DNA from 2 places in the Saccharothrix sp. CCNWYY140 genome. Region 2 is predicted to be linked to the other one. Evidence: predicted binding sites of a transcription regulator. Region 2 holds the regulator's gene; the other holds the start of a gene.

Region 1 (8,694 bases), on a different contig from region 2:
GGTACGAGCTTTAGACGACCCCGGCCCGTGCGGCAGCCAGTGCCGCTCGGACCGACCGGCGGGCGGTGTCGTGGTCGAGGGGTTCGCCGGTGATGAAGATCCGGTAGTACAGCGGGGCGCAGGTGAGGCGGACGAGTTCGACCGGGTCGGTGTCCTCGGGCAACTCTCCGCGCGCGACGGCGCGGGTCACGACCTCGGCGGCTTGGGCGTGGCGGGCGGTGTAGAAGTCCTTTTTGGCCTCGCGGGCGCGTTCGGAGTGCAGGGCGGCGGTGACGATCGCCTCGGGCACGGCGCGTTGGGCGGGGTCGGTGAAGGCTTGCACGACCTCGTCGGCGATGGCGATCAGGTCGCCTTCGAGGGTGCCGGTGTCGGGGATCGGCCAGTCGGTGGCGCGGGCCTGGTCGAGGGCGTCGGCGATGAGGACGTCGATCGTGGCCCAGCGGCGGTAGACGGTGGTCTTGTGCACGCCGGCGCGGGTGGCGACGTTCTCCACCGTCAGACCCAGGTAGCCGTGCTCGACCAGCTCGGCGTAGGTGGCGGCGAGGACGGCTTCGCGGACGCGGGCGGAACGTCCCCCTGGTCTGGTCATGCGCCGATCCTAAACGCAACTGGTGTTGCTTTTGTGGTCCGCCGTGAGGCATGCTTAACGCAACCCGAGTTGCGATAAGGAGCCGCTTTGACGTTCATCCCCGACCCGACCACCGTCCACCCGATGCCCGCCCACCCCAGGGTCGTGCTGCTCAAGCCGCTGGTCGACGCACCGACCATCGAAGTCGGCGAGTACACCTACTACGACGACCCGGAGCACGCGGCGGAGTTCCAGACGCGGAACGTGCTGTACGCGTACGGGACCGAACGGCTGGTCATCGGGAAGTTCTGCGCCCTGGCGACCGGGACCCGCTTCATCATGGCCGGCGGCAACCACCTGACCACGGGCGTCTCGACGTTCCCGTTCACCATGTTCGGCGGCACCTGGCAGACCGACACGCTGGACCTGGTCACCGACATGGCCTCGCGCGGCGACACCGTGGTGGGCAACGACGTGTGGTTCGGCTACAACACGCTCGTCATGCCGGGCGTGCGCATCGGCGACGGGGCGATCATCGCGTCCGGGTCGGTCGTGACGTCCGACGTGCCGCCGTACACGGTGGTCGGCGGCAACCCTGCGAAGCCCGTGAAACAGCGCTACAGCCCCGACGACGTGGACCGCCTGCTGCGCGCCGCGTGGTGGGACTGGCCGATCGCCCTGGTGACCGAACACGTGCGCACCATCATGTCCGGCACCCCGGCGGAGATCGAGGCGATCGCCCGCGACCACGGCCTGCTGAAGGACTTTTGACACGAGCCTGTTGGTCTAGCGACGATCCCGGCCCGGTGGCGCGATCATGGGGCGTGCACCGAGGAGGTCGCCCGTGAGCGATGACCGCGACGAGTTCAACCAGTACTGCGACGTCACCATGCGGGGTGGCGCGGCCAGTGGGGTCGTGTACCCGTGGGCCGTCGTCGAGCTGGCGAGGCACTACCGGTTCCGGTCGTTGGGTGGGGCTTCTGCCGGGGCCATCGCCGCTGCCTTCACCGCTGCCGCCGAGAAGGGGCGGGAGCAGGGTGGGTTCGGCAAGTTGGAGGAGGTGATCCGCTGGTTCGCCGGGCCGGACTGGCGGCTGGCCCAGCTCTTCCAGCCCAGCGAGCACACCCGCAAGCTCTACCGGATCGTCGCCGCCTCCATGCAGTCCCGCGACACCACCGGCCGCAGCGCCACCACGTGCCTGGTCCTCGCCCTGCTCGGGGCCATCGGCTTCCGGGCCAAGCTCGCCCTGGGACTGGTGCTCGCGCTGTGGCTGGTCGGGCCGATGGCGTGGTTCCTCGCCCTGGACTGGGGCGGCACGCCGACCTGGGTGCTGGTCGCCGTCATCGCCACCGTGCTGGTCGTGGTGCCCAGTGTCCTGGTCCGGGTCCGTCCCCGGCGCAGGGCGCGCAAACCCGGCGCTCTCACCTGGATCAGGAGGCTGGGCACGGCGCTGTTGTTCGCGCTGCCGCTCGTCCCCGTCTACCTGGCCACGCGCTGGACCGCCCCCAGCCTCGCCTCCGCCGCCACCGCGACCGCCTGGTGGATGGTGCTCGGCTTCGCCTTCGCCAGCGCGGTGGGCGTCACCTACTTCCTGGGCGCCCGGCGGTTCCTGGCCGACAAGGCGCGGACCATCCACTTCGGACTGGTCCCGGGCACGGGCGAGTTCACCGCGAACTTCTGGGACCGGCGCTGCGGCGTCCCCCGCTCCACTGGCGTGCCGCCGATGAGCGACTGGTTCGCCGACCGCCTGGACGACCTGTCCGGCACCCCGAACCTGAGGTTCTCGGACCTGAACACCACCTTGGTCCTGATGACGACCGACCTGTCCGAGGGCCGCCCCTACCGCCTGCCGTTCACCGAGCCCGCCGCCGCCTGGCTGTACTGCACCCGGTGCCTGAACACCGTTGTGCCGCAACGGATCACCGACGCACTCAAGGGCGCGGAAACCCAGCACGCCTGCCCGTTGCACAAGGACGAAACCCTGCGCACGCTCCCCCAGGACCTCCCGGTGGCGCTGGCCGTGCGGATGAGCATGCCGATGCCGGGACTGATCGCGGCCGTCCCGCTGTGCCGCGCCGAACCGGAGCCGCGCGTGCACTGGTTCTCCGACGGCGGCATCACCAGCAACTTCCCCATCCACTTCTTCGACAGCATGCTGCCGCGCTGGCCCACGTTCGGCCTGACGCTCGGCCCGTTCCGGGACGGCGCCGACCCGGTGTGGCTGCCCGAGCAGGACGCGTCCACCACCGGCACGCCCTACCGGGAGGTCACCCGGCCCCTCCAGTTCGCCACCGCGATCCTGGACACCATGCTGGACTGGCGCGACACCATGCAGTCCGCGTTGCCCGGCTACCGGGGCCGCATCGCGCACATCCGCCTGGCCGACGGCGAGGGCGGCACGAACCTGTTCATGACGCCCGGGACGATCCTGACCCTCGCCGAACGCGGCCGGCTCGCGGGCACGCTGCTGCGTGACCGGTTCACCGCCGACGACGCCGAGAAGACCGACCGCTACCGGTGGATCCGGATGCGGCTGGCCATGCGCGAGTACCAGCAGCTGTCCGCGCAGGCCAAGCAGCGCGCCGGCCTCTACCGGGACCTCGCCGACGACTACCCGGTCCCGCCGGACCTGCACGAGTGGTTCGAGACGCCGCCGTCCGGGGTGGACCCGCACGGCACCGACGTCGTCCTCACCCTGGACGGCCTGGCGGGACTGCCGCCGGGTCCGTTCGACGGCGAACCGCCGGTGGACCCGGACCTGCGCCTCACACCTCCCGAATAGCGGACCCGCGCCTCACGCCTGCGGAACGGGCTTGCGGCCGACACCGACGAACGCGCTGATGAAGGCGTCGTCGGAGTCCGGCCGCCAGTCCGGCAGCGCCACGACGCCCGGCTCGACCACGTCGAACCCGGTGAAGAACGCCGCGATCTCCTCGTGCGAGCGCAGCGCCAGCGGGCTGTCGGTGCGGCGGTAGATCGCCTTGATGCGCTCGGTGTCCGGGAGCGTGTCGCGGGGGACTCCCTCCAGGCTGCCGTGCGACAGGGCGAGCCAGCTGCCGGCCGGCAGGGCTTCGCGGTAGCGGGCCACCGCCGCGCCCGGCTCGTCCGAGTCCGGCACGAAGTGCAGCACCGCCACCATCAGCACCGCGATGGGCCGGTCGAAGTCCAGCACGTCCCGGGCGGCCTTGAGGACCACGTCCACGTCGCGCAGGTCGGACTGCACGGCCGTCGCGCCCGGGTTGCGCGCCAGCAGGGCGTTGCTGTGCGCGACCGCGACCGGCTCGACGTCGACGTAGAGCACGCGGGCCGCCGGGTTGGCCTGCTGGGCGATCTCGTGCACGTTGCCCACGGTCGGGATGCCGGAGCCCAGGTCGAGGAACTGGTCCACGCCCTGCTCCACCAGGAACCGCACGGCGCGGCGCAGGAACGACCGGTTGGCGCGGGCGGCGCCGGCCATGCCGGGGTAGATCCGCTCCACCGACTGCGCGGCCTCGCGGTCGACCGCGAAGTTGTGCGACCCGCCCAGGAAGTAGTCGTACATCCGGGCCGCGCTCGGGCGGTCCAGGTCCACCGACGCCGGGACCCAGCTAGCCTGCTCCATGCCATTCCCTCCACCGCTTCGACGCGCGTGATCGTCGCGGAGGGACAAACCGCCCACAACCCCTGAACGGGTTACACCGCGCTCAGTCGCCGGCCCGGAACGGGTGCACCGGCTCGTCGGGTTGGCCGTCCAGCAACCGCTCCACCAGGGCGGTCACCAGCTCGTGGCGCTGCTGTTCGGTGAAAAGGTCGGGCAGCAGCAGGCGTTCCATGATCAGCCAGTTGAGCGCCAACCAGAGCAGGACGACCATCGTGCCGTCGCCGGGCAGCCCGGTCTTGTCGTGGTAGTCCACGTTGAACTCCACGTCCGCGCGTATGCGGCTGGTCAGGACCGCGCGCAGCTCCGGGCGGCGGGTGGCTTCCAGGCGCAGTTCCAGCAGGGCCAGGAACCCGGTGGGGAAGGCGGCCACCCGGTCCACCAGCTCGTGCATCAGCTCGGTGACGCGGGCGCGGTCGTGCGTGCCCGCCATCCCGCCGGCGAGGACGTCCTCGTCCACCAGCCGCTCGTAGACCCGCTCACCGGCCTGCTTGAGGAGGTCGTCCCGGTTGGCGAAGTAGTTCGACGCCGTGCCCGCCGGCACCTCGGCCTGCTGGTCGACGGCCCGGAACGTGAGTCCCCGCGCCCCTTCCCGGGCGAGGACCTCTATCGCGGCGTCGAGCAACGCCGCCCGCCGCTCGGGATTGCGCCGCACCATCGACACACCTCCGCACGTCGCACCACTGCGACCAAAGTACTACATCCGAAGTGGCTGCGGGGATGGAAGTCTGATGCCATGCGCGTGCTGTTCACCTGCATCGGCGGTCCAGGCCACCTCAACCCGTTGCTGCCCGTCTCCCGGGCTGTCGCCGATCGCGGGCACGAAGTGCTCTGGGCGACGTCCGGATCGTTGCGCGGCCTGGTCGAGGCCGCCGGATTCCCCTTCCACCAACTGGGTTCCGCACCACCCGACGACGCGCCCGCGACCAGGGGACCGCTGCTCGTGCCCGACGTCCAGCGGTCCGAGGAGGAGGTGCGCGAGGGCTTCACCCGGCGCGGGACGCGGACGCGGTTGCCGCTGGTGCGAGCGCTGGTGTCGGAGTGGCGGCCGGACTTGCTGGTGTGCGACGAGTTCGACTTCGCGACCATGCTCGTCGCCGAAGAGGCCGGCCTGCCGCAGGCGAGCGTGCTGGTGACGGCGGCGGGCGTGCAGATCCGACCGGACGTCGTGGGCGAGCCGCTGCGGGAGATCCGCGCCGACCTCGGCCTGCCCGAGGACCCGGACCTCACGATGCTCGGCAGGCACCTGCGGCTCTCACCGTTCCCACCGTCCTTCCGCGCGCCCGACGCGTGGCTGTCCGGCACCGAGCACGCTTTTCGCCCACCGCTGCCCGACCCCGCCACACCGCGACCGCACGACCGCCCGCTGGTCTACTTCACGCTCGGCACCGAATTCGCCCTGGAGTCCGGCGACTTGTTCGAGCGCGTGCTCGCCGGGCTGCGCGACCTGCCCGTCCGCGTGCTCATGACCGTGGGACGGCATGTCGACCCCGCCGAGTTCGGCCCGCAGCCCGACCACGTCCGGATCGCCCGGTACGTGCCGCAGGACGAGGTGCTCGCGGACTGCGCCCTGGTCGTGTCGCACGGCGGTTCGGGCACGGTCGTCGGGGCGCTGGCGCACGGCAAACCGATGGTGCTGACCCCGATGGGAGCCGACCAGCCGATGAACGCCGAGCGCTGCACTGCGCTGGGCGTCGGCCGCGCGCTGGACCCGGTCACGGCCACCCCTGCCGAGGTTCGCGCCACGGTGGCCGAGGTGCTCGGCGACCCCGCGTACCGCTTGTCCGCCGAACGCCTGCGTGACGAACTGGCCGCGCTCCCCGGACCCGACCACGCCGCGGTCCTGCTCGAAGGCCTGGTCAGCCGCACTGCCAGGTGAACCGCGCCGCCCCGAAGTCCCGCGCCGCCAGGTCTTCCGGGCGGATGAGCCAGTACAGGGTGCCCACGTCGCCCCAGCGCAGGTCGGCCTCCTGGTCGCTGTCGATCTGGGCGAGCAGCGTCCAGCGCCGTGCTTCCTCCACCACGCTCTCCCACGCCACGCCCGGACCCAGCTCGCTCTGGGCGACGTCCGTCTCGGCCGGGTTCTGGATCGGGAGGGCGTGCCCGCCCACCTGGTGCGACGGGTGGGACCTCAGGCTCCTCAACGCGCGGGCGAAGTCGTTGCCGTTGCGGTGGTCGTCCAGGAAGTCGAGGTCGTCCTCCGACAGGTCACGGCACAGCGCGCGGAACTCCGGGTGGTACCAGTCCGGGCCGGTGGCCTCCACGGTCGCGACCAGGGGCGCGTAGTCGTAGGGCTCGATGTCGAGCGGGGTGTCGTGTTCGACGACTTCGGCGTCGGCCGGCACGTACAGGACCCGTGCGCCCGCTTGGGTTTCCGGGTCCCAGGCGCCGACTGTGGGCGGCCGGTGCGGGGTGTTGTCGAGGTAGGCGGACTCGGGGTCGTAGTAGAAGAACAGCAGCGTGCCGCTGTCCGGCAGCGCGATGTCCACGCTGTTCGCGGGCAGGCGTCCGCAGTCGATCGACGCCACGAAGTTCAGCGACCCCTCGCCCTCCCACTCGGGCCAGGCCACGTCGGCGGGCAGCAGCGGCTCACCGCCGAGGTGACCGACCTGCCGGCCGCCGTCCCGGACCCGCAGCCGGACGCCGGGACGGATGAGGGAGGTCCACCGCTCGGCCACGGCCGGCGGCAGGTGGCGGCGGGCGACGGTCGCCAGGCGGGCTTCGCGGGTGGGCATGGCACGGATTCTGTGCGAGGAACGTTGACCGGGAGGCGGGTTTTCGCGGTGCCGGCCCCATCGCTCAGAGCGAACGCCACGGGGAAACAATCCCGCGCTCATGTTGGTTGAGCCCATCAGACTCAACTTTGGAGGATCGACATGGGCGAGACGTTGGCGCTTCCGGTGCTGCCGCTGGACGACGTGGTCGTGCTGCCCGGCATGGTCGTCCCGATCCGGCTGACCGGCTCGGACGCCGCGGCCGAGGCGCGTGCCGCCGTCGAAGCCGCCTCCGCCGCGGGTGGGGAAGCACGGGTGCTGCTGGTGCCGCGGCTGGACGGGAAGTACGCGAAGGTCGGCACGCTGGCCGTCGTGGAGCAGGTCGGGCGGTTGTCGGGCGGGGAGCGCGCGGCGGTCGTGCGCGGCACGGACCGGGTGCGGATCGGGACCGGCACGACCGGGCCGGGTGCGGCGCTGTGGGTCGAGGCGACGGTGGCCGACGAGCCGCCCGTCCACGACCGCACCCGCGAGCTGGCCCGCGAGTACCGCGCGCTGGTCACCACCATCCTCCAGCAGCGCGGCGCGTGGCAGGTCGTGGACTCGGTGCAGCAGGTGGACGAGCCGTCCGCGCTGGCCGACCTCGCCGGCTACGCCTCCTACCTGTCCGACGAGCAGAAGATCTGGCTGCTGGAGACCAGCGACGTCGCCGAGCGGCTGGAGAAGCTGCTGGAGTGGGGTCGCGAGCACCTGACCGAACTGGACGTGGCCGAGACGATCCGCAAGGACGTCAAGGAGGGCGTGGAGAAGCAGCAGCGCGAGTTCCTGCTGCGCCAACAGCTCGCCGCGATCCGCAAGGAACTGGCCGAGCTGGACGGCAAGCCCGCCACCGAGGAGCAGGACTACCGGGCCCGCGTCGAGGGCGCCGACCTGCCCGAGCACGTCCGCAAGGCGGCACTGTCCGAAGTGGACAAGCTGGAGCGCACCTCCGACCAGTCCCCCGAGACGGGCTGGATCCGGACGTGGCTGGACACCGTGCTCGAACTGCCGTGGAACGAGCGCACCGAGGAGACCTACGACATCGCGGGCGCGCGGGCGGTGCTCGACGCCGACCACGCGGGCCTGGACGACGTGAAGGAGCGCATCACCGAGTACCTGGCGGTGCGGCGGCGTAGGGCCGATCGCGGCCTCGGTGTCGTCGGCGGTCGGCGCAGCGGTGCGGTGCTCGCCCTGGTCGGTCCGCCCGGTGTGGGCAAGACGTCGCTGGGCGAGTCGGTCGCGAAGGCGATGGGCCGCAAGTTCGTCCGGGTCGCCCTGGGCGGCGTCCGGGACGAGGCGGAGATCCGCGGCCACCGGCGCACCTACGTCGGCGCGCTGCCCGGCCGGATCGTCCGCGCGATCGCCGAGGCCGGCTCGATGAACCCGGTCGTGCTGCTCGACGAGATCGACAAGGTCGGCGCGGACTACCGCGGCGACCCGACCGCGGCCCTGCTCGAAGTCCTGGACCCGGCCCAGAACCACACCTTCCGGGACCACTACCTGGAGGTGGAGCTGGACCTGTCGGACGTGGTGTTCCTGGCCACCGCCAACGTCCTGGAGTCCATCCCCGGTCCGCTGCTGGACCGCATGGAACTGGTGCGGTTGGACGGCTACACCGAGGACGAGAAGGTCACCATCGCCCGCGACCACCTGCTGCCCCGGCAGGTCGAGCGCGCCGGTCTGACCACCGAGGACGTCGCGGTCACCGAGGACGCCCTGCGCAAGCTGGCCGGCGAGTA
Region 2 (8,694 bases):
GTCACGGCTTGCGCCCGAACTGCGGGCGGTGGACCTCGCCACCGGTGTCGGTGTCCGGATCGGCGTCGAACGGGTCGACCACGTCGGCCAGCTCCCCCAGGTCGCGCAGGAGTCGTTCCAGTCGGGCGGGTGAGGAGTTCGGCGGCGCCGCCGCCATCACCCAGTCGTTCTCCAGCCAGACCACGGTGACGTCCGCGCCGATCTCCTCGGCGGCGTCCACCAGGTCCGGTGTGATGAGCTTGCGGGCGGCGGGCAGCTCGCTGACGAACGCGTACCGCGAGCCGACCGGTCCGAGCAGGTCGGGCATCTGGTCGCGCTGGAACGGCACGCTGGGCAGCCACAGCTCGACCACCACGTTCACCGGCCGGCGGCAGCGCACGCCGACCAGCACCGAGTTGACCTTGCCCCCGGTCTCGTGGTCGAGCACGTAGACCTGGCGGCGGCCGTCCGCGGTGAACGTCGACCCGGCGACCACGTCCTTCGCCACGCCGGTGCCGTAGTAGGCGATCGCCCCGCTCTCCCACCGTGTGGGCAGCACGTGGTCGGTCTCCTCGAACTGCCAACCACGCAGAGCGGCCCACCTGCGCCGCTCCCGGTTACGCGCGGTTCTCTGCGCCCGGTCGGTGGCGAGCAGGGCGAACCCCGCCACCCCCGCGACCGCGGCGACGGTGAACCAGACCCACGCCGGTATGCCCACGGGTGCGAGGGTAGCGGCAGACACCGACCAAACGAAGATCACTTGGGGCGTGCCTCCCGCGATCGGACCAACCCGTTACCGGGAAGGTGGCGCGGGCCACCTCCCCGGACCTGCGGATCAAGCCCTCCCGACGATGAGCCCCGACTGGTCGTCGACGACGTCGACCTTCACCGTGTCGCCGTCGCGGACTTCACCCGACAGCAGCTCCTTGGCCAGCTGGTCGCCGATGGACGACTGCACGAGCCGCCGCAGCGGCCGGGCCCCGTACACCGGGTCGAAGCCGTTCAGGGCCAGCCAGTCGCGGGCCGCCGGGGTGACCTCCAGGGACAGCCGCCGCTGTGCCAAGCGCTTGCCCAGGCGTTCGACCTGGATGTCCACGATCGACGTCAGCTCCTCGGTGGCCAGCGAGTGGAACACCACCACGTCGTCCAGCCGGTTGAGGAACTCCGGCTTGAAGTGCCGCCGGACCACGTTCATCACCGCGTCGGTGCGCTGCCGCTCGTCCAGCGCCGGGTCGGCGATGGCCTGTGAGCCCAGGTTCGAGGTCAGCACCAGGATGGTGTTGCGGAAGTCGACCGTGCGGCCCTGGCCGTCGGTCAGCCGGCCGTCGTCCAGGACCTGCAACAACACGTCGAACACGTCCGGGTGGGCCTTCTCCACCTCGTCCAGCAGCACGACGCTGTACGGCCGCCGCCGCACCGACTCGGTCAGCTGGCCGCCCTGGTCGTAGCCGACGTACCCGGGGGGCGCGCCGACGAGCCGGGCCACCGAGTGCTTCTCGGAGTACTCGCTCATGTCGATGCGGACCATCGCCCGCTCGTCGTCGAACAGGAACTCCGCCAGCGCCTTGGCCAGCTCGGTCTTGCCCACGCCGGTCGGCCCGAGGAACAGGAAGCTGCCGGTCGGCCGGTCCGGGTCGGCGACGCCTGCGCGCGTGCGGCGCACCGCGTCGGACACCACCCGCACGGCCTCGGCCTGGCCGACGACCCGCCGCGCCAGCTCCTCCTCCATGCGCAGCAGCTTGGCGGTCTCGCCCTCCAGCAGCCGCCCGGCCGGGATGCCGGTCCACGCCGACACCACGTCGGCCACGTCGTCCGGCCCGACCTCCTCCTTCAGCATCACGGCCGCGTCCTGCGTGGTGCGGGTCGCCGTCTCCAGCTCCTTCTCCAGCGCCGGGATGCGCCCGTAGCGCAGCTCCGCGGCCCGCCCGAGGTCGCCGTCGCGCTCGGCCCGCTCGGACTCGCCGCGCAGCTGCTCCAGCTGCTCCTTGAGGTCGCGGACCTTCTCGATCGACGTCTTCTCGTTCTGCCAGCGCGCGGTCAGCGCGGCCAGGGTCTCGCGCTTCTCGGCCAGCTCGGCGCGCAGCGCGGCCAGCCGCTCCATCGAGGCCGGGTCGGACTCCTTGGCCAGCGCCATCTCCTCGATCTCCAGCCGGCGCACGGCCCGCTCGACCTCGTCGATCTCGACCGGCCGGGAGTCGATCTCCATGCGCAGCCGGGACGCGGCCTCGTCGACCAGGTCGATGGCCTTGTCCGGCAGGAACCGGGCGGTGATGTACCGGTCGGACAGGGACGCCGCCGCGACCAGCGCGGAGTCGGTGATGCGGACGCCGTGGTGCACCTCGTACCGGTCCTTGAGGCCGCGCAGGATGCCGACGGTGTCCTCCACGGACGGCTCGCCGACCAGCACCTGCTGGAACCGGCGCTCCAGGGCGGCGTCCTTCTCGATGTGCTCGCGGTACTCGTCCAGGGTGGTCGCGCCGACCATGCGCAGCTCGCCGCGGGCCAGCATCGGCTTGATCATGTTGCCCGCGTCCATCGCGGACTCGCCGGTCGCGCCGGCGCCCACGATGGTGTGCAGCTCGTCGATGAACGTGATGACCTGGCCGGCGGAGTCGGTGATCTCCTTGAGCACGGCCTTGAGCCGCTCCTCGAACTCGCCGCGGTACTTCGCGCCGGCCACCATCGCGCCCAGGTCCAGCGCCACCACGCGCTTGCCGCGCAGCGACTCGGGCACGTCACCGGCCACGACGCGCTGCGCCAGGCCCTCCACGATCGCGGTCTTGCCGACGCCGGGCTCGCCGATCAGCACCGGGTTGTTCTTGGTGCGCCGGGACAGCACCTGCACGACCCGCCGGATCTCGGTGTCCCGCCCGATGACGGGGTCGAGCACGCCCTTGCGCGCCCGTTCGGTCAGGTCGACGCCGTACTTCTCCAGCGCCTTGTACGTGCCCTCCGGGTCCGGGCTGGTCACCCGCGCCGACCCACGCACCCGCCCGAACGCCTCGCGCAGCGACTCCGGGGTCGCGCCGTGCCGGCGGAGCAGGTCGGCCACCTGGCCACCGTGCTGGGACAGGCCCACCAGCAGGTGCTCGGTGGACACGTACTCGTCGCCCATCTCGGTGGCCAGCTCCTGCGCCCGCCCGAGCACGCGCACGGCGTCCCGGGAGAACTGCGGCGCGGACACGCTCGCCCCGCTGGCCGCCGGCAGGGACCGGCTGAGCTGCTCCAGCTCCTTGTGCACCTGCTTCGGGTCGGCGCCCACGGCCGACAGCAGCGGCGCGGTCAGCCCGTCGCCCTGCGCCAGCAGCGCGCCCAGGAGGTGGACCGAGGTCACGTCCGGGTTGCCCGCGATCGTCGCCGCCTGCACCGCCGCGGACACGGCCTGCTGCGTCTTCGTGGTCGGGTTGAAAGCGTCCATTCCTCACCTCGGTCGCGTGTTCCGGCGCACCACCGGCTACCACTCAGCTCAACGTCAGAAAAGTTGAGTCCGTTCCACTCAACCTAGCCCAAGTGCTGTGACGCCCGCCACGAAGTCCTAGCGTCAGTGCCATGACCGTCAAGCTGAACCACACGATCGTGTCCGCCCACGACCCCCGCGCCACCGCCGACTTCCTCACCGAGGTCTTCGGCTTCGCCCCCGCCACGCCTTACGGCCCGTTCCTCGTCGTGGCCACCGACAACGAGGTGTCCCTCGACGTCATGGCCGTCGAAGGCGACATCACCCCGCAGCACTACGCGTTCCTGGTCGGCAACGACGACTTCGACGCCATCTTCGGCCGCGTCCGGGAGCGCGGGCTGCCCTACTGGGCGGACCCGTTCCACCGGCAACCCGGCGAGATCAACACCCACGACGGCGGCCGGGGCGTGTACTTCGACGACCCGAACGGCCACCGCCTGGAGATCATCACCGTCCCCTACGGCGGCTGAAATCGGGTGCGCCCGTCCCGGCGGCCACCTGAAGATCAGCGCATGAGTTCACTCGTGCACCACATCACCGTCGACTGCAAGGACGCGTACGCGCTGGCCACCTTCTGGAGCCAGGTCACCGGCCACCCCGTCTCCGACGAGGACGAGCCCGGCGACCCGGAGTGCCTCGTCGCCCTGCCGGCCGGCCCGGACCTGCTGTTCATCCAGGTCCCCGAGGACAAGACGATCAAGAACCGCATCCACCTCGACCTCCAGCCCGACACCACCCGCGACGAGGAGGTCGAGCGCCTCCGGGGCCTCGGCGCGATCGTGGTCGCCGACCGGCGCCGCCCCGACGGCACCGGCTGGGTCGTGCTCGCCGACCCCGAGGGCAACGAGTTCTGCGTGGAACGCAGCGCAGCCGAACGCGCCGCCACGAGCTGACCGTGTCACCCACATGTAGCAGCGTGTTTGTCCACACGCGCACCGCGCTTATCCACAATCCGCAGGTGTGAATCCACAGGCCGAAGCCGATCTCCGCACCGGTGCGGGGAGCGTGCGGCCAACAGGGTGAGACCCCCGCCTCACGCGATCTCCAGTGCCCGTTAAAGGCGTGCTCGGGCGGGGTACTCGCCTCACGGTTGGCCGCAATCCGCAGACCCGGTACAGGTCATCGCGAATGTTCGCCCGATGGGACGAACGCTCCGCGACCGACCGTGATCGCACAGCACTCGAAGGTGGCATCAAGGAGTCAGTCGGCCAGTTGACGGGTTAGCCTCGGTTCGTCGGGGATGGAAGCTTGACGAGGACGATGCGCCTTGCTGACGGCGCTGGAAACGTGGAGACTGCGCCCGGACCATGACTGCGAACGCTGTGTTGAGCCCCATCCCGAGCCCGCCCCACCGAGAACCCCCACCGGGTGTCACCGCAATGGTGCGCCTGATCAGGGAAAGCTGGGCGGTCGTCGAGCCGCGCGCCGAAGAGGTCGCCAAGTTCTTCTACGGAATGCTCTTCAGCCTCGCGCCGGCCACCCGTGAGATGTTCCCGGCGAACATGGAGGTGCAGCGCAGCCGCCTGCTGCGCGCACTGGTCCACGTCGTCCAGATGGTCGACCGACCGGACGACCTGATCCCCTTCCTCCGCCAACTCGGCCGCGACCACCGCAAGTTCGGCGTGGTCAACGTCCACTACGAGTCGGTCGGCACCGCCCTGCTCGCGGCGGTGAAGAAGCACGCCGGCCCCGCGTGGACCCCCCAGGTCGAAATGGCCTGGGCCGAGGCCTACACGATCATGGCCCGCGCCATGCAGGAGGCGGCGGCAGCCGACGACGGCCCCGCCTACTGGCACGCGACCGTGCTCGAGCACCAGCGGGTGAGCTGGGACCTGGCCGTGGTGCGCCTCCAGCCCGACCACCCGGTCGGCTACCGGGCGGGCCAGTACGTGAGCGTGGAAACGCCCCAACGAGCCAGACTCTGGCGCTACTTCTCACCGGCCAACGCCCCGCGCGAAGACGGCATCATCGAGTTCCACATCCGCTCCGTCGAGGGCGGCTGGGTGAGCCGTTCCATCGTCGGCCACACCCAACCGGGCGACGTGTGGCGCATCGGCCCCCCGATGGGCAGGCTCCACGTCGACCGCAAGTCCGGCAACGACGTCCTCATGGTCGCCGGCGGCACCGGAGTGGCCCCGATGCACGCGATCATCGACGAGATGGCGCAGTGGGGCGAAAACCCGAGGACGCACCTCTTCGTGGGCGGCAGGACCCGCGAGGACCTGTACGACCTGGACAACCTGCAACGCTTCGCGATGACCAACCCGTGGCTCACGGTGGTCCCGGTGCTGGAGTCGGACCCGGGCGCACGAGGCGTGGAACAGGGCACCCTGGCCGACGTGGTCACCCGCTACGGGGCGTGGGAGGACCGGGACGTGCTGGTCTGCGGCTCCCCGTCGATGATCCGCGCGACGGTCTCCCGCATGCTCGTGGCCGGCACCCCCCTGGACCGCATCAAGTACGACCCCTTCACCCTGGACTGACCCCCGCACCGGCCTCCAGGGCGGGGAAGCCCTGGAACGGCCCGAGGCATACCGCTTTCACGCGCGCAGCGCGGGCTCTTCCGCTCTGGCACGCGCGAAGCGCGTGCACAACCCAAGCTGGGCTTTTTGCGTCATCCCCGCTACCAGCAGGAACTCACCCCGACGCGGATCAGCGTTTGCGGTTTGGTTTCCAGACCACCAACGCGGTCTCGTGGCGAACCGGTACCAGGTCCCGCCGCAACGAGGCGTGCACGGAAGCCGCCGCGTGCTCGGCCGCCGCCAAAGCCTGGGCCAACTGCTCCGCCAACTCCGACACCTTCGCCCGCAGCGCCCCGACCTCGTTCTCCAGTTCGATGATCCGCTTGATCCCGGCGAGGTTCACCCCCTCCTCCTGGGAGAGCCGCTGAACCTCCCTCAACAGGACGATGTCGCGCATCGAGTACCGGCGACCGCCGCCCGACGTGCGCCCGGGGGAGACCAGTCCCATCCGGTCGTAGGAGCGGAGGGTCTGGGCGTGCAGGCCCGACAGCTGAGCCGCCACGGAGATCACGAAGAACGGGGTGTCCTCATCGGTCCCCGGCGGGAACGGAAACGTCATGTCCACCTCACCCTCACGCCGACCTCACCACCACGCCGAACCCATCACACCAAGACCACCATCACGCCGAACCGGCCCCGGCCCTCACGTCGACCTCTTCTCCACCAACGCGTTGAGGTCGGCCCGAGGGTCGTGCTCCGCGGTGGCCGAGGCGTAGGCCTCCAGCGCCTCGCGGGCCGTCGCGTCCATGTTGTTCGGGATCGCCACCTGCAACGTGATCAACAGGTCTCCGACCTGGCCGTCGCGCTTGGCGATGCCCTTCCCCTTGGCGCGCAGCACCCGGCCCGACGCCGTGCCGGCGGGGACCTTCAAAGTCACCTTGCCGTCCAGCGTGGGCACGGTCAACGTGGTGCCCAACGCCAGTTCGGGGAAGGTCACCGGCACGGTCACGGTCAGGTTGTTGCCGCTGCGGCCGAACACGGGGTCCGGGTTGACGTGCACCCGGACGTACAGGTCGCCGCTGGGACCGCCGTTGCGGCCCGGCTCGCCCTGGCCGCCCAGGCGGATGCGCTGGCCGTCGTCCACGCCCGACGGGATGCGGATGGTGAGCGTGCGCGTCTTGGTGGACACGCCGTCGCCGCCGCACTCCGGGCACGGGTCGTCGATGAGGCGGCCGGTGCCCCGGCAGTCCGCGCACGGCTCGGAGAACGCGAACGCGCCCTGGTTGCGGGTCACCAGGCCCGCGCCGCCGCAGTTGGTGCAGGTGCGCGGCGCGGTGCCCGGTCGCGCGCCCGAGCCCGAGCACGTCGAGCACGTCGACGGGCTGGACAGGCGCATCGGCACGGTCGCGCCGCGGACCGCCTCGGTGAAGTCGATCCGCACGTCGGTCTCGACGTCCTCGCCCCGCCGGGGCCGGGTCGCCGAGCCGGACGTGCCGCCGCGCCGGTTGAACAGGCCGCCGAGCAGGTCGCCCAGGCCGCCCAGGCCGCCCATGCCGCCGGGCTGCTGCCCCGCGCGGCCGAACAGGTCGCCGACGTCGAAGGTGCCGGTGCCCTGCCCGAACCCGCCGGGGAAGCCGCCGCCGCCCGCGAACAGGCGGCGGGCCTCGTCGTACTGCTTGCGCTTGGAGGCGTCCGACAGCACGCCGTACGCCTCCGAGACCGCCTTGAAGCGCGCCTCGGCCTTGGCGTCACCGGGGTTGGCGTCGGGGTGCAGTTCCCGCGCCAACTTCCGGTACGCCTTCTTGATCTCGTCGGCCGAGGCGTCGGAGGAGACGCCCAGCTCCCGGTAGAAGTCCTTCTCGATCCAATCCCGAGCACTCATCCGGACGCCGCCCCCTCTCGCTCAGCCTTGCTGTTCTTCAGTGGACCCGGACGCCCCGGCACCAGACTCGGCACCAGACCCGGACGGCTCGGCCCCGTCACCCGACGCCGCCTCGGCCGCGGGCTCGTGGTCGGTGACCGCCACCAGCGCCGGCCGCAGCACGACGCGCTCGCCGAGCCGGTAGCCGCGCCGCAGCACGGCCGTCACGGTCGGCCCGCTCACGTCGGGCGACGTGCTGTGCTGGACCGCCTCGTGCACGGTGGGGTCGAACTCCTCGCCCTCGTGCCCGAACGGCTCCAGCCCGGACCTGGTCAGCGTCGCGACCAGCTTGTCCGCGACCGCCTTGAACGCGCCGGTCAGGTCGCCGTGCGCGTCGGCCCGCTCCACGTCGTCCAGGACGGCCAGCAGCTCGTTGATCACCTGGGCCTTGGCCGAGGCGATCACCAGCTCCTTGTCCCGCTCGACGCGCTTGCGGTAGTTGGCGTACTCGGCGGTGAGGCGCTGGAGGTCCGCGGTCCGCTCGTCGAGCTGGGCCTTCAGCTCGGCGGCCGGGTCGACCTCCGCGGGCGGCTCCGCCTCGGGGGCGGCGTGCCGGCCGCCCTCGGCCGGGGTCTCGTCCACGGGCGTCTCGGCGTCCGCGGCCGGCGTGCGCACCTCACCCGTCTCCGGGTCGATGCGCCGCCGGTCCCGCACCACCACGTGCGGCTGCTCCTCGGGCTGGGTCACTTCTTCTCGTCCTCGTCCACGATCTCGGCGTCCACGACGTCGTCGGCCTTGGCGTCACCGGCGCCCGGCGCGGAGGCGCCGTCACCGGCCGTCGCGCCCGCGGTGGGGGCGTTGGCGTACATGGCCTGGCCGATCGCCTGCGACTCGGTGGCCAGCTTCTCCACCGCGGTGCGGACCTTCGCGATGTC

Evidence for each region. The regulator HspR, encoded in region 2, represses chaperone genes until heat shock. The targets are predictions, from matches to a motif close to ANNTTGAGTNNNNNNNACTCAANNT.
Region 1: lon (endopeptidase La) is a predicted target of HspR. The motif match lies at 7,045-7,069, and genes of this name have one in related genera.

What each region holds. Positions count from the first base shown of each region.
Region 1 covers NZ_JBBEGC010000056.1:24,084-32,777, forward strand. Annotated here, with positions in the region: gene WBN91_RS23285 (MBL fold metallo-hydrolase) at 1-14, shown strand, start outside; gene WBN91_RS23290 (TetR/AcrR family transcriptional regulator) at 11-589, opposite strand; gene WBN91_RS23295 (CatB-related O-acetyltransferase) at 713-1,339, shown strand; gene WBN91_RS23300 (patatin) at 1,413-3,350, shown strand; gene WBN91_RS23305 (SAM-dependent methyltransferase) at 3,363-4,169, opposite strand; gene WBN91_RS23310 (TetR/AcrR family transcriptional regulator) at 4,252-4,863, opposite strand; gene WBN91_RS23315 (glycosyltransferase) at 4,942-6,084, shown strand; gene WBN91_RS23320 (YwqG family protein) at 6,065-6,940, opposite strand; gene lon (endopeptidase La) at 7,082-8,694, shown strand, end outside.
Region 2 covers NZ_JBBEGC010000008.1:101,418-110,111, reverse strand. Annotated here, with positions in the region: gene WBN91_RS07370 (SDR family NAD(P)-dependent oxidoreductase) at 1-5, opposite strand, end outside; gene WBN91_RS07365 (hypothetical protein) at 2-697, opposite strand; gene clpB (ATP-dependent chaperone ClpB) at 815-3,397, opposite strand; gene WBN91_RS07355 (VOC family protein) at 3,529-3,906, shown strand; gene WBN91_RS07350 (VOC family protein) at 3,949-4,329, shown strand; gene WBN91_RS07345 (FAD-binding oxidoreductase) at 4,816-5,919, shown strand; gene WBN91_RS07340 (heat shock protein transcriptional repressor HspR) at 6,089-6,517, opposite strand; gene dnaJ (molecular chaperone DnaJ) at 6,602-7,780, opposite strand; gene grpE (nucleotide exchange factor GrpE) at 7,802-8,506, opposite strand; gene dnaK (molecular chaperone DnaK) at 8,503-8,694, opposite strand, start outside.